DNA from 2 places in the Streptomyces sp. NPDC048192 genome. Region 2 is predicted to be linked to the other one. Evidence: riboswitches for the same ligand, from Rfam matches in the RefSeq annotation. Region 2 holds a riboswitch; the other holds the start of a gene.
The links. Region 2 has a riboswitch for glycine ahead of gcvP (aminomethyl-transferring glycine dehydrogenase). Riboswitches for the same ligand answer to the same signal wherever they lie in the genome.
Positions count from the first base shown of each region.

Region 1: linked by a shared signal. The riboswitch ahead of gcvT (glycine cleavage system aminomethyltransferase GcvT) and the one ahead of gcvP (aminomethyl-transferring glycine dehydrogenase) in region 2 are both predicted to bind glycine.

Region 1 covers NZ_JBIDAL010000024.1:49,300-58,630, forward strand. The annotation lists gene ACGFZN_RS36490 (class I SAM-dependent methyltransferase) at 136-987, shown strand; gene ACGFZN_RS36495 (L-serine ammonia-lyase) at 1,000-2,367, opposite strand; gene glyA (serine hydroxymethyltransferase) at 2,453-3,721, opposite strand; gene gcvH (glycine cleavage system protein GcvH) at 3,736-4,113, opposite strand; gene gcvT (glycine cleavage system aminomethyltransferase GcvT) at 4,222-5,340, opposite strand; glycine riboswitch at 5,500-5,599, opposite strand; gene ACGFZN_RS36515 (AAA family ATPase) at 5,762-6,412, shown strand; gene ACGFZN_RS36520 (enhanced serine sensitivity protein SseB) at 6,505-7,296, shown strand; gene ACGFZN_RS36525 (enhanced serine sensitivity protein SseB C-terminal domain-containing protein) at 7,421-8,212, shown strand; gene ACGFZN_RS36530 (ABC transporter permease) at 8,588-9,331, shown strand, end outside.
Region 2 covers NZ_JBIDAL010000002.1:567,819-577,149, reverse strand. The annotation lists gene ACGFZN_RS05540 (DUF881 domain-containing protein) at 1-14, shown strand, start outside; gene ACGFZN_RS05535 (FHA domain-containing protein) at 205-1,032, shown strand; gene ACGFZN_RS05530 (MerR family transcriptional regulator) at 1,078-1,815, shown strand; gene ACGFZN_RS05525 (bifunctional nuclease family protein) at 1,901-2,374, shown strand; gene ACGFZN_RS05520 (MerR family transcriptional regulator) at 2,684-3,328, shown strand; gene ACGFZN_RS05515 (DNA polymerase IV) at 3,395-4,807, shown strand; gene ACGFZN_RS05510 (PRC-barrel domain-containing protein) at 4,732-5,100, opposite strand; glycine riboswitch at 5,220-5,314, shown strand; gene gcvP (aminomethyl-transferring glycine dehydrogenase) at 5,491-8,376, shown strand; gene ACGFZN_RS05500 (molybdopterin-binding protein) at 8,444-8,863, opposite strand; gene ACGFZN_RS05495 (ABC transporter ATP-binding protein) at 8,892-9,331, opposite strand, start outside.

The sequences.
Region 1 (9,331 bases), on a different contig from region 2:
GACCGAGGACATCGGGTCCGCGACGGTGAAGGGCCGTACGTGTTCATCGCGGACGACGACGGTCCGCGACCCCGACGGACGCCTGTGGGGCCTGCAGGCCCCGGCGGCGAAGCGGCCCCGGCGGGAGGTGACGCGATGACGCGGGAGACGCCGGACAACACCGCCGTGCGCTGCGCCCTGTGGCGGGCGATGCACGTCCTGGTGGACCCGCCGCCGCATGTGCTGGAGGACGAGATCGGCCTGCGGCTCGTGGATCCGGGCGACGGCTGGCGCGACCGCCCGGACATGGACCCGGAGGCCACCCGCGGATTCCGGGCCGCGATGGTGGCCCGCGCCCGGTTCCTCGAGGACCTGGTCGCCGAGCAGGCGGACCGGGGCGTGGACCAGTACGTCCTCCTCGGCGCCGGTCTGGACACCTTCGCCCAGCGCAGGCGGGGGCCGGCGTCCCGGATGCACGTCTTCGAGGTCGACCAGCCGGGCACGCAGGACTGGAAACGCCGGCGTCTCGTCGAACTCGGCTACGGCATCCCCGATCGGCTGCACCTGGTGCCGGTCGACTTCGAGGCGGACGCCGGCAGCTGGCCCGACCGGCTCGCCGCGGCCGGGTTCGACCCCGGCCGGCCCGCGGTCGTCGCCTCCGCGGGCGTCAGCATGTACCTCACCGAGGAGGCCACGGCGGCCACCCTGCGCCGGATCGCGGGCTTCGCACCGGGCTCGACCCTCGCCATGACCTTCCTGCTCCCGGAAGAGCTGGTGGCCGAGCCCGACCGCCGCGGCCTGCGGGCGAGCCAGGACGGCGCCCGGGCCTCCGGCACGCCGTTCCTCAGCTTCTACGCCCCGGACGAGATGCTCGCCCTGGCCCGCGCGGCCGGCTTGAAGGAGGCCCGGCACGTCCCGGGCACCGCGCTCGCCGACCGCTACTTCACCGGCCGCCCTGACGGCCTGCGCCCGTCGACGGGAGAGGACCTGCTGCTGGCCGGCACCTGAGCGCGGTCCGGCTCAGCACTCGATGATGTTGACCGCCAGCCCGCCCCGTGCCGTCTCCTTGTACTTCACGGACATGTCCGCGCCGGTGTCCTTCATCGTCTTGATGACCTTGTCCAGGGACACCTTGTGCGAGCCGTCGCCGCGCATGGCCATCTTCGCGGCGGTGACCGCCTTCACCGCGGCCATGCCGTTGCGCTCGATGCACGGGATCTGCACCAGGCCGCCGACCGGGTCGCAGGTCAGGCCGAGGTTGTGCTCCATGCCGATCTCCGCGGCGTTCTCCACCTGCTCGGGGGAGCCGCCGAGGACCTCGGCCAGCGCGCCCGCGGCCATGGAGCAGGCGGAGCCGACCTCGCCCTGGCAGCCGACCTCGGCGCCGGAGATGGAGGCGTTCTCCTTGAAGAGCATGCCGATCGCGCCGGCGGCCAGCAGGAAGCGGACCACGCCGTCCTCGTCGGCGCCGGGCACGAAGTTGATGTAGTAGTGCAGGACGGCCGGGATGATGCCGGCCGCGCCGTTCGTCGGGGCGGTCACCACGCGGCCCCCGGCCGCGTTCTCCTCGTTCACCGCCATCGCGTAGAGCGTGATCCACTCCATGGCGTGGGCCAGCGGGTCGCCCTCGGCGCGCAGCTGACGGGCGGAGACCGCCGCGCGGCGGCGGACCTTCAGGCCGCCGGGCAGGATGCCCTCGCGGGACAGGCCGCGCTGCACGCACTCGCGCATCACCCGCCAGATCTCCAGCAGGCCCGCGCGGATCTCGTCCTCGGTGCGCCAGGCCCGCTCGTTCTCCAGCATCAGGGAGGAGATCGACAGGCCCGTCTCCTTGGTCAGGCGCAGCAGCTCGTCGCCCGTGCGGAAGGGGTACTTCAGGACCGTGTCGTCCAGCTTGATCCGGTCCGCGCCGACCGCGTCCTCGTCCACGACGAAGCCGCCGCCGACCGAGTAGTACGTCTTCGTCAGCAGCTCGGCGCCGGAGGCGTCGTACGCCCACAGGGTCATGCCGTTGGCGTGGTACGGCAGGGCCTTGCGGCGGTGCAGCACGAGGTCCTTGTCGAAGTCGAAGGCGATCTCGTGCTCGGCCAGCAGCGAGATCCGGCCCGCCTGCTTGATCCTCTCCACCCGCTCGTCCGCCGTCTCCACGTCCACGGTGCGCGGGGACGCGCCCTCCAGGCCGAGCAGGACCGCCTTCGGGGTGCCGTGGCCGTGGCCGGTGGCGCCGAGGGAGCCGTACAGCTCGCAGCGCAGGGAGGCCACGGAGGGCAGCAGGTCTTCGTTGCGCAGCCGGCGGGCGAACATGCGCGCGGCGCGCATCGGGCCGACCGTGTGGGAGCTGGACGGGCCGATGCCGATCGAGAACAGGTCGAAGACCGAGATGGCCACGGTCACTCCTCAGGAACAGGGGGATGGCGGGGCGCCCTCGCCGGTCCGGCCTCGGGCGCCCCACCGGGGACTTGCTTCGCCGGGACTACTTGTTCAGGCCCGGGTACAGCGGGTGCTTGTCGGCGAGCGCCTTCACGCGCGCCTTGAGGGCCTCCGCGTCGTACGACGGCTTCAGCGCCTCGGCGATCACGTCCGCGACCTCGGCGAAGTCCTCGGCGGTGAAGCCGCGGGTCGCGAGGGCGGGCGTGCCGATCCGCAGCCCGGACGTCACCATCGGGGGCCGCGGGTCGTTCGGGACCGCGTTGCGGTTGACCGTGATCCCGACCTCGTGGAGCCGGTCCTCGGCCTGCTGCCCGTCCAGCTCCGAGTCGCGCAGGTCGACGAGGATCAGGTGCACGTCCGTGCCGCCGGACAGGACGTTCACCCCGGCCTCACGGGCGTCCGCCGCCGTCAGGCGCTCGGCGAGGATGCGGGCACCCTCCACGGTACGACGCTGGCGCTCCTTGAACTCCTCCGAGGCGGCGACCTTGAAGGAGACCGCCTTGGCGGCGATCACGTGCTCCAGCGGACCGCCCTGGAAGCCGGGGAAGACGGAGGAGTTCAGCTTCTTCGCGAAGTCCTTGCCACGGGCCAGGATGATGCCGCCGCGCGGACCGCCGAGCGTCTTGTGCGTGGTGGAGGTCACCACGTCGGCGTACGGCACCGGGTTGGCGTGCAGGCTCGCCGCGACCAGGCCGGCGAAGTGCGCCATGTCGACCCACAGGTACGCCTCGACCTCGTCGGCGATCCGGCGGAAGGCGGCGAAGTCCAGCTCGCGCGGGTACGCCGACCAGCCGGCGATGATCACCTTCGGGCGGTGCTCCTTGGCGAGCCGCTCGACCTCGGCCATGTCGACCAGGCCGGTGGCGGCGTCCACGTGGTAGGCGACCACGTCGAACTGCTTGCCGGAGAAGTTCAGGCGCATGCCGTGGGTGAGGTGCCCGCCGTGCGCCAGGTCCAGGCCGAGGATGGTGTCCCCGGGCTGGGCGAGGGCGAACAGGGCCGCCTGGTTGGCGGAGGCGCCGGAGTGGGGCTGGACGTTGGCGTACTCGGCGCCGAACAGCTCCTTGACCCGGTCGATGGCGATCTGCTCGGCGACGTCGACGTGCTCGCAGCCGCCGTAGTAGCGGCGGCCGGGGTAGCCCTCGGCGTACTTGTTGGTGAGGACGGAGCCCTGCGCCTCCATCACCGCGAGCGGCGCGAAGTTCTCGGAGGCGATCATCTCCAGCGTGGACTGCTGGCGGCCGAGCTCGGCGTCGACCGCGGCGGCGATCTCCGGGTCCAGCTCGTGCAGGGGCGTGTTCAGGACGGTCATACGGCTACGACTCCTCAGCCGGCGTTCTGGGCGGTGTACTCGTCGGCGGAGAGCAGGTCGGCCGGCTCCTCCGTTACGCGCACCTTGAACAGCCAGCCGCCCTCGAAGGGGGCCGAGTTCACCAGCGACGGGTCGTTGACGACGTCCTCGTTGATCTCGGTGATCTCACCGGTGACCGGCGAGTACAGGTCGGAGACCGACTTGGTGGACTCCAGCTCGCCGCAGGTCTCGCCCGCGGACACCGTGGAGCCGACCTCGGGGAGCTGGGCGTAGACGACGTCGCCGAGCGCGTTCGCCGCGAACTCGGTGATGCCGACCGTCGACACGCCGTCCTCGGCGGGCGACAGCCACTCGTGCTCCTTGCTGTAGCGCAGCTGCTGGGGGTTGCTCATGGCCTGAATTCTCCTGTACGCGCGGGAGTGATGATGACGGGGGGACTGCTGGAGCCGCTGTGGGCAGCGGTGACGTGCGCGGGGTCACACAGTGGCCGCGCTCAGTGTCTACTTCTGGCGCTTGTAGAACGGCAGCGCCACGACCTCGTACGGCTCGTGGCTGCCCCGGATGTCCACGCCGACGCCCTCGGTGCCCGGCGCCGCGTGCGCCGCGTCGACGTACGCCATGGCGATCGGCTTGCCCAGGGTGGGGGAGGGGGCGCCGGAGGTGACCTCGCCGATCACCTCGCCGCCCGCGACGACGGCGTACCCGGCGCGCGGGACGCGGCGGCCCTGGGCGACGAGGCCGACGAGGACCCGCGGAGGGTTCTCCTGAGCCTTGGCCGCGGCCTGCTCGAGCGCCTCGCGCCCGACGAAGTCGCCCTCCTTGTCGAACTTCACCACGCGGCCGAGCCCGGCGTCGAAGGGGGTCAGCCCGGTGGTCAGCTCGTGCCCGTACAGCGGCATGCCCGCCTCCAGGCGCAGGGTGTCCCGGCAGGACAGGCCGCAGGGGACGAGACCGGCGCCCTCGCCGGCCTTGGTCAGCGCCTGCCACAGCTCGACGGCGTGCTCGGGCTTCACGAACAGCTCGAAGCCGTCCTCGCCGGTGTAGCCGGTGCGGGCGATCAGGGCCGGGACGCCGGCGACGGTGCCGGGCAGGCCGGCGTAGTACTTCAGGCCGTCGAGGTCGGCGTCGGTGAGGGACTTCAGGATGCCGGGGGACTCGGGGCCCTGGACGGCGATCAGCGCGTAGGCGTCCCGGTCGTCGCGGACCTCGGCGTCGAAGCCGGCGGCGCGCTCGGTGAGGGCGTCCAGCACCACCTGGGCGTTGGAGGCGTTGGCGACGACCATGTACTCGGTCTCGGCGAGCCGGTAGACGATCAGGTCGTCCAGGATGCCGCCGTCGGCCCGGCAGATCATGGTGTAGCGGGCACGGCCCACGCCGACGGAGGCGATGTTGCCGACCAGGGCGTGGTTCAGGAAGGCGGCGGCGCCGTCGCCGGTGACGGTGATCTCGCCCATGTGGGAGAGGTCGAACAGACCCGCCTTCGTGCGCACGGCGATGTGCTCGTCGCGCTCGGAGCCGTAGCGCAGCGGCATGTCCCAGCCGGCGAAGTCGGTCATCGTCGCACCGAGCGCCCGATGCACGGCATCGAGCGCGGTGTGACGGAGTTCAGAGCTGCTCATCGGTCGGTCGTCTCCCAGGGCAAAGCAGAACGGGCGAGGAACGTTCCTCCCCATCTGTCATCGGAACCTGAGAGGTTCGCCGGGACCGCCACGGGGGCGATCACGGCTTGCACCTTGGGTGGAGCCACTGGCGTAGAGCGGCCCGCTTTTCAGATGTGCCTCGCCCGCGCGGTAACGGGGCCTGAGAGATTCAAGGGAGGGACTTGCTCCTTCGGCGCCCCGGCATCAGTGCTGCCAGGGACTCTCCCGCGCGGATTCAAGCGGCCGGTATGCAGTTGGCGGCCACATCATCGCACGCCGAGCGCGCATTTGTAACCGACCTGTGGCAGGGCGCGGACCGCACCGACGACATCGCCCATTACCTTCCCTTTACGCGTTGCGGGCAGGAAGATTACCGAAGCGACAGGGGAGGACGATCACGGTGAACAGGACCCCGGCGTACGCCGCCACCGCCGCCACCACCGGCATCACGGTGCCGAAGCAGCGCTCCGCCCCGGCCCCCGTCGTCCGCGACCTGCGCGACCGCGCCGGCCGCGGCCCGCGCGCCCTGCTCTTCGGCCCCCGCGACCTGGTCGTGATCACCGGCCTGCCCGGCAGCGGCAAGTCCACTCTGATGCGGCGGGCGGTCACCGGCCCCCGCGTCGACTCCCAGGACACCCGCGACCGCTGGGACGCCCGCACCCCCCGTCTCCTCCCGTACGCCCTGTACCGCCCCCTGGTCCGCCTCGCCCACTACGCGGCTCTGCGCCGAGCCCTGCGCACCGGCGAGGGTGTCGTCGTGCACGACTGCGGCACCCAGCCCTGGGTGCGCCGCTGGCTCGCCCGCGAGGCCCGCCGCCGTGGCGCCGCCCTCCACCTGCTGCTGCTCGACGTGACCCCCGCTACCGCCCGCGAGGGCCAGCGCGAGCGCGGCCGGGGCGTCTCCGCCCACGCCTTCCGCCGCCACCGCCGTACGACCGCCCGGCTGATCGCCGCGGTCGAGGCGGGCGAGCCGCCCGCCGGCTGCGGCTCGGCGACCCTGCTGGACCGGCCCGCGGCGAACGCCCTGCACCGGATCGCCTTCACCGCGTGAGGCCGGCGAACGGACGTCCGAAGGTGAGGCACTGTCACAGCCACCCGCTAGCCTTCATGGCACAGCAGTGGTTCCCAGCAGGCGGTAGGCAGATGGACTTCCCGGCGGACATTCCCGCGGACTTCCCGGCACAAGCGCACCCCCAGCCGCACGGCGGCTGGCCCGGCAACGAACTGGAGGAGGTGCTCTCGGCCTCCCTCGGCATGCCCGCCGCGGCCGGCCGGATCATCGAGGTGCTGGGCCGCAGCCTGCTGTGGATCCCGCTGCCCAACGGCGGCGGCCCGGACAGCGGCCCGCTGGACCTGCCCTCGCTGGACATCGACGGCCAGGCGTACGTCCCGGTGTTCAGCTCCGAGGAGCAGCTGCGCCAGGCGGCCGGCTCCCACATGGCGTACACCATCGCGCCCGCCGTGGAGTTCGCCCGCGGTCTGCCCCCGCAGATCGGCATCGCCGTCAACCCCGACGCGCTGGTCGGCATCCCGCTGCCGCCGGCGGCGGTGGCCGAGCTGTGCCGGGCCGGCCGCACCCCGCTGGACGGCCCGAACACCGGCGGCCGGGTCCGGCTCTTCGAGCCCGACTGGCAGGACGACCCGGTCGACTTCCTCTCCGCCGCGTCCGCCGAGTTCGCCGGGACCGGCGTGGTCCGCACCGCCCGCCGCTGCCTGGCCGCGATCGAGACCGACGAGCCGGTCATGTTCGTGGGCGTCGAACTCTCCCAGTGGGAGGGCGACCTGCGCGCCCTGCCCCTCCAGGCCCTCGGCAGAGCCCTCGGCAAAATCCCGGTCAAGTGGCCGGTCAACCTGGTCCTGCTGGACGTCACGGACGACCCGGTGGCCGAATGGATGAAGGCGAGGGTCCGCCCCTTCTATCAGTACGGCCACTGAGGCGCCCGAAGGGGAGCGAGCGGCCACGGGGGACCGGCACCCGTGCACGCACCCGGGGCGGCACCCCGGTGGGCGCTTAAGCTGTCCCCGAACGCGGGGCACAGAAAAGAGAAGGGCACGACAGGTGAGCGCGAGCCACAGCGGCAGCGTCAGCGTGGAACACGCGCTGCGCCAGGTCACCCCCGGCCGCTACGACGCCTACGAGGCCCTGCTCCGCGCCCTCGCCACGCCCTCCGCCGGCCAGATCTGGATGCTGCTGTGGCACGGCCACGCCGGCTCCCCGGACGCCCAGTACGGAAACATGGAGGTCGACGGCTTCCAGTACGCCCCCTGCGTCACCTCCGCCCAGGAGCTGTCGGCCAGCGGCTGGAACCGGTCGTACGAGGTCGTCGACGGGCTCGACGTGGCCCGCACCCTCTACCCCGACCACTACGGCCTGTGGCTGAACCCGCACGCCCCGGGCGGCGGCGTCGGCATCCCGTGGCTGGACCTGCGCCGGATCGCCACCGGGCTGGACCGCCAGCCCGCGGGACCGCTCCGGCTGAGCGAACCCGGCATCGAGGTCCCGCAGTTCTACGCCCTCCTCGCGCAGAACGCCCACCGCACCCCGGCCCTGCGCTCCCTGCGCCGCGCCTGGGTGCAGCCGGCGCTCGGCGCGCCGTACCTCGCCATCGGCCTGGACGTGTACGACACCTCCCCGGCCGCCGTGGACTCGGTGCGCGCGATGATGCAGCAGTCCGTCGGGGCGGTCCCGGAGGGCCTGCCGGTGTCGACGGTCGTGATGACCGACGACTACGACCCGGTCGTGATGTGGATGCGGGCCAACGCCCGCCCCTTCTACGACCGCGAGGCGCACGCGGCGCCGGCGCCCGCGGCCGGCCCCGGATTCGGCTACACGGGACCCCGCTCCTACTGAGCACCCGGGTGCTGTGACCTGGGCCACAACGCTGTCGCGCGCCCTCAACTAGCCTTGACGACCGCCCGGTTCGGGAGAGGAGCGCGGTGATGCCCGCGTCCGGCAGCCGATCTTCCCTGTTCGGATAACGGATTCCCCTAGGCGGCATCACGTTTGCGCATACTTTCTCCATCAGACCTGGCGCGTGATCGAGAGCGCGTTGAAGACTCGCCTCTCAAGACGCGAGGCCATCGATCCTGTGCTCGAACCAGGCACGGGACCAGCTGGCTCTCCAGGGCCGTCACCCATCGTGCGGCCGGCGCAGGTAAGTGAACCAAGCCGCCCACAGCGGCGGACAAAGGCCGGTCACCACCGGCGAGAGGGGTCAGGTCAACTGTGACCGCACCGATCGAGACCACCGGGGAAGAGGCTGCAGCGCCTCCCGAGTCCGTGCTCGCCGGGGCCAAGAAGAGCCAGATCGAAGGGCGTTCACTCAGCCAGATCGCCTGGACCCGGTTCAAGCGGGACAAGGTGGCCGTGGCGGGCGGCGTCGTCGTCATCCTGCTCGTGCTGATGGCGGTGCTCGCCAAGCCGATCGAGTGGATCTTCGGGCTCGACCCGGACAAGTTCCACCAGGACCTCATCGACCCGGCGCTGCTGGCCCCCAAGGGCAGCTGGGGCGGCATGAGCTGGTCCCACCCGCTGGGCGTGGACCCGCAGTACGGCCGTGACATGCTCGCCCGCATCATCGACGGCTCCTGGGTCTCGCTCCTGGTCGCCGGTGGCGCCACCCTCCTCTCGGTGGTCATCGGCACCGTGCTCGGCGTCATCGCCGGCTACTACGGCGGCTGGGTCGACAGCCTCATCAGCAAGCTCATGGACACCTTCCTGGCGTTCCCGCTGCTGCTGTTCGCCATCGCCATCTCCGCCTCGGTGCAGGACGGGTTCTTCGGGCTCAACGGCCTGTCGCTGCGGATCTGTGTGCTGATCTTCGTGATCGGCTTCTTCAGCTGGCCCTACATCGGCCGCATCGTGCGCGCCCAGACGATGACCCTGCGCAGGCGGGAGTTCGTCGAGGCCGCCACCAGCCTGGGCGCCCGCGGCCCGTACATCCTGTTCCGCGAGCTGCTCCCCAACCTC
Region 2 (9,331 bases):
CGTCCTCCCAGTGAACCGGCGGTGCATGGGGGACGTCCGGCAGGGGCATGAGGTTGCGGGGGGTCGGCGCACCGAAGCGGTGGTGCGTGGTGGAAACTGTCTGGTGGTTACGGACGTTGTGAGAATGTCCGGCTCGGCCGGTGTAGGCAATCAGGGTTCGTCCTGCCCCACGGGCGGGTCTGTTTCGGTCAAGGGGAATCGCCCGTGAAGTTGTTTGCGAAGTTGTTCGGCAAGAGCGCGCGAGAGGGCAGCGACAACGCGACCGCTCGACACCGCGCACAGCCTGACGCGGAGGGCCAGCGCCCGCTGTTCCGGGACCAGGTCGCTGGTCCGGGCGGTGACATTTCCGGAGGTCAGGGCGGGGCGTCGGTTGACCCTGCCCAGTCCGGCGGCATAGGTTTCGGGCAACCGTCAGCCTCGGGTGCGGGTGGAGGGTACGCCCCCGGTCCGTACGCGTCCAACGCCCCGGCGGGGCAGCCGCAGGAGGATCCGTCCATGTCGGTCCTGGTGTGTACGAGGTGCGGCAACCGCAACGCGCAGAACGCCCGCTTCTGCTCCAACTGCGGAGCGCCGCTGCGCCCGGGGGTGGCGCCGGAGCGCGCGTCCGAGACGACGTCCACGATCTCGATCTCCGGCCTGGAGGCGTACGACGCCGAGGTCACCGGCCAGACGCAGATGCCGATGCTCTCGCCGGAGGCGCAGGCCGCGGTGGACGCGCTGCCGATGGGCTCGGCGCTGCTGGTGGTGCGCCGCGGCCCGAACTCGGGCAGCCGCTTCCTGCTGGACAGCGATCTGACCACGGCAGGCCGCCACCCGCAGAGCGACATCTTCCTGGACGACGTGACGGTCTCGCGTCGCCATGTGGAGTTCCGCCGCTCCCCGGACGGCTCGTTCACCGTGGCCGACGTCGGCAGTCTGAACGGCACGTACGTCAACCGCGAGCGGATCGACCAGGTCGCGCTGTCGAACGGTGACGAGGTGCAGATCGGCAAGTACCGGCTGGTGTTCTACGCGAGCCGGCAGGGCATCTGACCCGCCCCCGGACCGGTGTCCGGGGGGAACCCCCAGGGAAGGTCCATGCTTCACACACCGAGCGGCGGTGCCGGAAGCGGTACCGCCGCCAGGGACAGCGGGCTGATGAGCATCGGCACGGTGCTGAACGTGCTGCGCGACGAGTTCCCCGAAGTCACCGTCTCCAAGATCCGCTTCCTGGAGTCGGAGGGGCTCATCGAGCCGCAGCGGAGCCCCGCGGGATACCGCAAGTTCAGCGCCAGGGACGTCGAGCGGCTGGCGCATGTGCTCAGGATGCAGCGGGACCACTATCTGCCGCTCAAGGTGATCCGCGAGCATCTGGACGCCATGGAGCGCGGCGAGGCCGTCCAGCTGCCCCTGGTGGGGCGCCAGCGCACCGGTGAGGACGTCCCGGAGCCGTCCGGTGCGCCCACGGTGGCCCGGGTGGGCAGGTCCGAGCTGCTGGCGGCCGCGGAGATCGACGAGGCGGACCTGAAGGAGTGGGAGTCGTACGGCCTCATCGCTCCGCTCCAGGACGGCGCCTACGACGCCGAGGCGGTCACCGTGGCCTCCCTCATCGCCGAACTGGGCCGGTACGGCATCGAGCCACGCCACCTTCGGGTGATGAAGGCCGCCGCCGAGCGCGAGGCCGGGCTCGTGGAGCAGGTCGTGGCCCCGCTCAGGCGCCACCGCAACCCGCAGACCAGGGCACACGCCGAGGCCCGTGCCAAGGAGCTGGCGGCGCTCACGGTGAAGCTGCACGCGGCGCTGGTGCAGACCGCCCTCGGGGTCCGGCTGCCCTGAACGCCGGGTCCGCCGGCGACCCGGATCGGCCACCTGTTCCCGGCCCGACTACCCAAACGTCCCGGGCACGGCCTAGGGTTGCTGTGTGAACGAGCTCGATGTCGTAGGTGTCCGGGTCGAAATGCCCTCCAACCAACCGATCGTGCTCCTGCGCGAAGTGGGAGGTGACCGTTACCTCCCCATCTGGATCGGGCCGGGAGAGGCGACGGCGATCGCGTTCGCCCAGCAGGGCATGGCCCCCGCCAGGCCGCTGACCCACGACCTGTTCAAGGACGTGCTGGAGGCCGTGGGCCAGGAGCTGACCGAGGTACGCATCACCGATCTGCGGGAGGGCGTCTTCTACGCGGAGCTGGTCTTCGCCAGCGGGGTCGAGGTCAGCGCCCGTCCCTCCGATGCCATAGCGCTGGCCCTGCGCACCGGAACGCCGATCTACGGCAGTGACACGGTGCTGGACGACGCCGGCATCGCCATTCCGGACGAGCAGGAGGACGAGGTGGAGAAGTTCCGCGAGTTCCTCGACCAGATCTCGCCCGAGGACTTCGGTACGAGCAACCAGTGAGCACGGGCAATCAGTGAGCGCGGGCAACCGGTGAGCTGAGCCGTGCGTGAGCGTGGAACGGCCGGCCGGCGCCGACCCGGATACGCGGGGGAAGCGCCCCGGCCGAGCCCGGTCGCCGGGCATGTGCCATCGGCCTTTGAGAGCGTCCTAGGCGTTCCCCCGAGCGCATTCGGCTAGCCTTTCCCCGCGGTGGGGCACGGGAAACCACTCCTAGGGTGATTATCACTCGGCGTGCCGAGTGTGGCGATCGTTGACGCACCCCTGGTGACTGCCTACCGTCGTGAAGGCAGGTCAAGGACGGAGGTCGGCGTGAGAACCAGCGGCGACGGTACGGCTGGGGGTGCTCCCGTGCGCGGCTTCGGGGAGAACGGGCCGTACCCGGTTCACAGCAGCGCGGTGGATCACGCTCCGCAGCGGCCGACGGTGGTGCCGAACGGCGGAGGGGCGGCTTCCATGACGTCGGAACAGATCGGCTACCGGGGGCCGACGGCCTGCGCGGCCGCCGGCATCACCTACCGGCAGCTCGACTACTGGGCGCGCACCGGCCTGGTCGAGCCGAGCGTGCGGCCCGCCTACGGCTCGGGGACACAGCGGCTGTACAGCTTCCGGGACGTCGTCGTCCTGAAGATCGTCAAGCGGTTCCTGGACACCGGGGTCTCGCTGCAGAACATCCGCACGGCCGTGCAGCACCTCAGGGAACGCGGTTTCCGCGACCTGGAGCGGATGACGCTGATGAGCGACGGCGCCACGGTGTACGAGTGCACCTCGCCCGACGAGGTCCACGCCCTGCTCCAGGGCGGTCAGGGCATCTTCGGGATCGCCGTCGGGGTGGTCTGGCGCGACGTGGAAAGCGCGCTCTCGCAGCTGCACGGCGAGCGCATCGACACCGGCGAGACCCTCGTCGGGCACAACCCCGCGGACGAGCTGGCACGCCGCCGCAACCGGGCGGTCTGAGCCCCGGCCCACCGGGCGTCCGACTGCGCCACGGCATTGTCAGTGCCGTGGTGCAGCATCGGAGATGTGAGAAACGCGCCCACGATCCTGCATCTCGACATGGATGCCTTCTACGCCTCGGTGGAGCAGGCGTCGAAGCCGAGCCTGCGCGGGAAAGCGGTCGTCGTGGGCGGGCTCGGTCCGCGCGGGGTGGTGGCCACCGCGTCGTACGAGGCGCGGGTCTTCGGGGTCCACTCGGCGATGCCCATGGCCCAGGCGCGCCGGCTGGCGCCCAACGCGGCGTATCTGGTGCCGCGGTTCGCCCTGTACCGGGAGATCAGCGAGCAGGTGATGGCGCTGCTGCGGCAGCTGTCGCCGCTGGTGGAGCCGCTCAGCCTGGACGAGGCGTTCGTGGACCTCGAGGCCGGTGGGACGGCCTGGGACGAGGAGTCGGCGCGGCTGGCCGGGACCAAGCTGCGCGCGGACATCCGGGCGGTCACCGGGCTCACCGGATCGGTGGGGCTCGCCGCCTCCAAGATGCTCGCCAAGATCGCCTCCGAGCAGGCCAAGCCGGACGGGCTGGTGGTGATCGAGCCGGGCTCCGAGCGGGCGCTGCTGGGGCCGATGCCGGTGCGGACCCTGCCGGGGGTGGGGCCGGCCACCGGGGACCATCTGCGCAGGGCCGGCATCACCACGGTCGAGGAACTGGCCGAGGCGGGCGAGGACGAGCTGGTACGGCTGCTGGGAAAGGCGCACGGGCAGGCGCTGTACGCCATGGCCCTGGCCCACGACGAGCGGCCCGTGGTGGCCGAGCGCGAGGCGAAGTCGGTGTCGGTCGAGGACACCTACGACGTGGACATCCACGACCGGCTGCGGATCGGGCTGGAGGTGCGGCGGCTCGCCGACCGGTGCGTGGGGCGGCTGCGCGGAGCCGGGCTGTCGGGGCGGACCATCGTGCTGAAGGTGCGCCGGTACGACTTCTCGACGCTGACCCGGTCGGAGACACTGCGGGGGCCCACCGACGATCCGGCGGTGGTGCGGGAGGCGGCCGCGCGGCTGCTGGACTCGGTGGACACCACGGGCGGGGTACGCCTGCTCGGCGTGGGCGTCTCCGGGCTCGCCGACTACACCCAGGAGGACCTGTTCGCCCAGGCCATGCCGGTGCCCGAAGCCGAGGAGCCCGAGCAGGGGGACGCCGCGGCCGTGCTGGAGCGGCCGGAGCCGGAGGAGCGGTCCTGGCGGGCCGGCCAGGACGTCAGGCACGCGGAGTACGGGCACGGCTGGGTCCAGGGGAGCGGGCTGGGCCGGGTGACGGTGCGGTTCGAGACGCCGCAGTCCCCTCCGGGGCGGGTGCGGACGTTTTCCGTCGACGATCCTGCGCTGGAGTCGGCCGATCCGTTGCCGCTGGTCTCGGACGCCGTCCTTCAGGTCTCCTCGGAGCCCGCCAGTTTGCCGAAGTCGTGGTCCGGGACCGGGGGTGAGACCACGTCGAGGCCGTAGTGGTGGTAGAGCTGGAGTTCCTGTTCGGGGGAGAGGTGGCGGCCCACGCCGAAGTCGGGGGCGTCCTTGATCAGGGCGCGGTCGAAGGGGACGTGGAGGGAGCCTTCCACCAGTTCGCTCGGTTCCAGGGGGACGAAGGCGTCGCGGGAGAACAGTCCGGTGCGTATGGCCGCCCATTCGGGGACGCCGGTCGCGTCGTCGAGGTACACCTCGTCGATCGTGCCGATCTTGGTGCCGTTGCGGTCGAACGCCTTGCGGCCGATCAGGTTGCGCGGATCGATCTCGGTCTGCACGGTCCGTCTCCCTCCACTTGGTCGCAACTCATCCGTAAGCACTACAAAAGAGCAGAATCAGTCAGGCGGCCACTCGAGGGCCCCGGCGTTGGCCTCGCTGGTAGGCTGACAGCGGCTGCTGACCCCGTGCGGGAGAGTCCTCCGACCACCTCGGAGGCGCCGAAGGAGCAAATCCTCCCCGGAATCTCTCAGGCTCACGTACCGCACGGACGAGGTCACTCTGGAAAGCAGGGCGGGTGCCGACGGCACCGGCTCTCACCGACGGTGAAAACCGGGTGCCCTCGGGCGACCCGGTGAAGCTCTCAGGTTGAGATGACAGAGGGGGAGGCCGTCCGGGCACCCGTGCAGTGGTGCCCCTCGAAGGTCGCGTCAGACCAGGAGGCCTCCGCAATGACCGCCCACCGCATTCCGCTCTCGGAGCTCGAAGCGGGCATCCCGTTCGAGCAGCGTCACATCGGGCCCGACCAGGAGGCGCGGGCGAAGATGCTCGCGCACGTCGGCTACGGCTCGCTGGACGAGCTGACCGCCGCGGCGGTCCCCGATGTGATCAAGAACGCCGACGCCCTCGACCTGCCCGGCGCCCGCACCGAGGCCGAGGTGCTCGCCGAGCTGCGCGCGCTCGCCGACCGCAACCAGGTCCTCGACTCCATGATCGGCCTGGGCTACTACGGGACGTTCACCCCGCCCGTCATCCTGCGCAACGTCATGGAGAACCCGGCCTGGTACACGGCTTACACCCCGTACCAGCCGGAGATCTCCCAGGGCCGGCTCGAAGCGCTGCTGAACTTCCAGACCATGGTCGCCGAGCTCACCGGCCTGCCCACCTCCGGCGCCTCCCTCCTGGACGAGGGCACCGCCGCCGCCGAGGCCATGGCGCTCTCCCGCCGCATGGGCAGGAACAAGAAGGGCCTCTTCCTGGTCGACGCGGACGCGCTGCCGCAGACCATCGCCGTCATCCAGACCCGCGCGGAGCCGACCGGCGTCGAGGTCGTCGTCGCCGACCTCTCCGAGGGCATCCCGGCCGAGGTCGCCGAGCGCGAGATCAACGGTGTGCTGATCCAGTACCCGGGCGCCTCCGGCGCCGTACGCGACATCAAGCCGGTCATCGACCAGGCGCACGAGCTGGGCGCCCTGGTCACCGTCGCCGCCGATCTGCTCGCGCTGACCCTGCTCACCTCTCCGGGCGAGCTGGGCGCCGACATCGCCGTCGGCACCACCCAGCGCTTCGGCGTGCCGATGGGCTTCGGCGGTCCGCACGCCGGCTACATGGCCGTGCACGAGAAGTTCGCGCGCAGCCTGCCCGGCCGGCTCGTGGGCGTGTCCGTCGACGCCGACGGCAACAAGGCCTACCGCCTCGCCCTGCAGACCCGTGAGCAGCACATCCGCCGCGAGAAGGCCACCAGCAACATCTGCACCGCGCAGGTGCTGCTCGCCGTGATGGCCGGCATGTACGCCGTCTACCACGGGCCGGAGGGCCTGAAGACCATCGCCCGCCGTACGCACCGGTACGCCACCCTCCTCGCCGAGGGCCTGAAGGCCGCCGGCGTGGAGATCGTGCACGGCGCGTTCTTCGACACCGTCACCGCGCGCGTGCCCGGCAAGGCCGCCCAGGTCGCCGCCGCCGCCCGGGACAACGGCGTCAACCTGCACCTCGTCGACGCCGACCACGTCTCGATCGCCTGCGACGAGACCACCAAGCGTGCGCAGCTCGCCGCGGTGTGGTCCGCGTTCGGCGTCGAGGCCGACATCGAGGCACTGGACGCGACCGCCGAGGACACCCTCCCCGAGGCGCTGCTGCGCACCGACGCCTACCTCACCCACCCGGTCTTCCACCAGCACCGCTCCGAGACCGCGATGCTGCGCTACCTGCGCCGGCTCGCCGACCGCGACTACGCGCTCGACCGCGGCATGATCCCGCTGGGCTCCTGCACCATGAAGCTCAACGCGACCACCGAGATGGAGCCGGTCACCTGGCCCGAGTTCGGCCAGCTGCACCCCTTCGCGCCCGCCGGGCAGGCCGAGGGCTACCTCACGCTCATCCGCGAGCTGGAGGAACGTCTCGCCGAGGTCACCGGCTACGACAAGGTCTCCCTGCAGCCGAACGCCGGCTCCCAGGGCGAACTGGCCGGCCTGCTCGCCGTACGCGGCTACCACCGCGCCAACGGCGACGAGCAGCGCACCGTCTGCCTGATCCCGTCCTCCGCGCACGGCACCAACGCGGCCAGCGCCGTGATGGCCGGCATGAGGGTCGTCGTCGTCAGGACCGCCGAGGACGGCGAGATCGACGTCGAGGACCTGCGGGCGAAGATCGAGCAGTACCGCGACGAGCTGGCGGTGCTGATGATCACCTACCCGTCCACGCACGGCGTGTTCGAGGAGCACGTCGCCGACATCTGCGCCCGGGTGCACGAGGCCGGCGGTCAGGTGTACGTCGACGGCGCCAACCTCAACGCCCTGGTCGGTCTCGCCAAGCCGGGCCACTTCGGCGGTGACGTCTCCCACCTGAACCTGCACAAGACGTTCTGCATCCCGCACGGCGGCGGCGGCCCCGGCGTCGGCCCGGTCGCGGTCCGCTCGCACCTGGCGCCGTACCTGCCGAACCACCCGCTGCAGCCGGCCGCCGGCCCGGAGACCGGCGTCGGTCCGATCTCGGCCGCTCCCTGGGGCTCCGCGGGCATCCTGCCCATCTCCTGGGCCTACGTCCGTCTGATGGGCGGCGAGGGCCTCAAGCGGGCCACTCAGGTCGCCGTGCTGTCGGCGAACTACATCGCCAAGCGCCTCGAGCCGCACTACCCGGTGCTCTACACCGGCCCCGGCGGCCTGGTCGCGCACGAGTGCATCATCGACCTGCGCCCGCTGACCAAGGCGACCGGCGTGAGCGTGGACGACGTGGCCAAGCGGCTGATCGACTACGGCTTCCACGCGCCGACCATGTCCTTCCCGGTGGCCGGCACCCTGATGATCGAGCCGACCGAGTCGGAGGACCTCACCGAGCTGGACCGGTTCTGCGACGCGATGATCGCCATCCGCGCGGAGATCGAGAAGGTCGGATCCGGGGAGTGGCCGGCGGAGGACAACCCGCTGCGGAACGCCCCGCACACCGCCGCCGCGCTCGGCGGTGAGTGGAAGCACGCCTACGGCCGCGAGGAGGCCGTCTTCCCGGCCGGGGTGTCGGCCGCCGACAAGTACTGGCCGCCGGTGCGCCGTATCGACCAGGCCTTCGGCGACCGCAACCTGGTGTGCTCCTGCCCGCCGCTGGACGCGTACGAGGACTGAGCGAACGGCATTCTCCAAGGGCCCCGTCCGGACTCCGGGCGGGGCCCTTGGCCCGTCACGCGGCCTGTCACGCCGTCGCGAGGGACACCTCGGTCGCCTTGATGAGGGCGACCACGTCGGAGCCCACGAACAGGCCGAGGTCGGCGACCGCGTCCTTGGTGATCGCCGCGGTCAGGACGCCCCCGTCGACGGTGATCTTCACCGTTGCCATGACCGCGCCGGTCGTCAGGCCGGTGACCGCGCCGGGAAGCTGGTTGCGGATCGACAGGCCCTCCACCCGCCGGGTGGCCACGGAGACCTCCGTCGACTTCACCAGGGCGCGGACGGAGGAGCCGGGGGCGAGGGCCAGTTCGTCGGCGGACTCCTTGGTGACGGCCGCCACGAGGTGCTGGCCGCCGTCCAGCCGGAGCCTGACGATGGCCATGGCCTCGCCCGGATGGACCTCGGTGACGGTGCCGGGGAGCTGGTTGCGGATGCTCAGGGTCATGGACACTCACCGTAGGGCGCCCGACCGTTCAGGCCGGGTACGCGTGCGTCTGCGTCGCTTTGACCGTCGCCCAGACAGCAGACCCGGGGTGCAGGCCGAGGTCGGCCGCGGCGAGCGTGGTGAGATCGGCGGCGAGCGGCAGTTCGCCGGTGAGGTCGGCGCGGATCTGGTCGCCGTGCGTCTCCAGGCCTGCCACCTCGCAGCGCCACAGGTTGCGGGCGCTGGCGCCGGTGGGCCGGTCCCGGAACAGGGTGACGGCGGACGGCGGGAACGCCACGAACGCCGGACCGTCCAGCTCCTCGGTCGTGGTGATCGACGGCCCCGCGTCGAGCCGCACGGTGTGGCCGTCGGCCCGGCCGCGGTAGAGGTTGAGGCCGACGAGCTGGGCGATGTAGTCGGTGCGCGGGCGGCGGGCGATGTCGGCGGGGGCGCCCTCCTGGACCACGCTGCCGCGCTCGATCACCACCA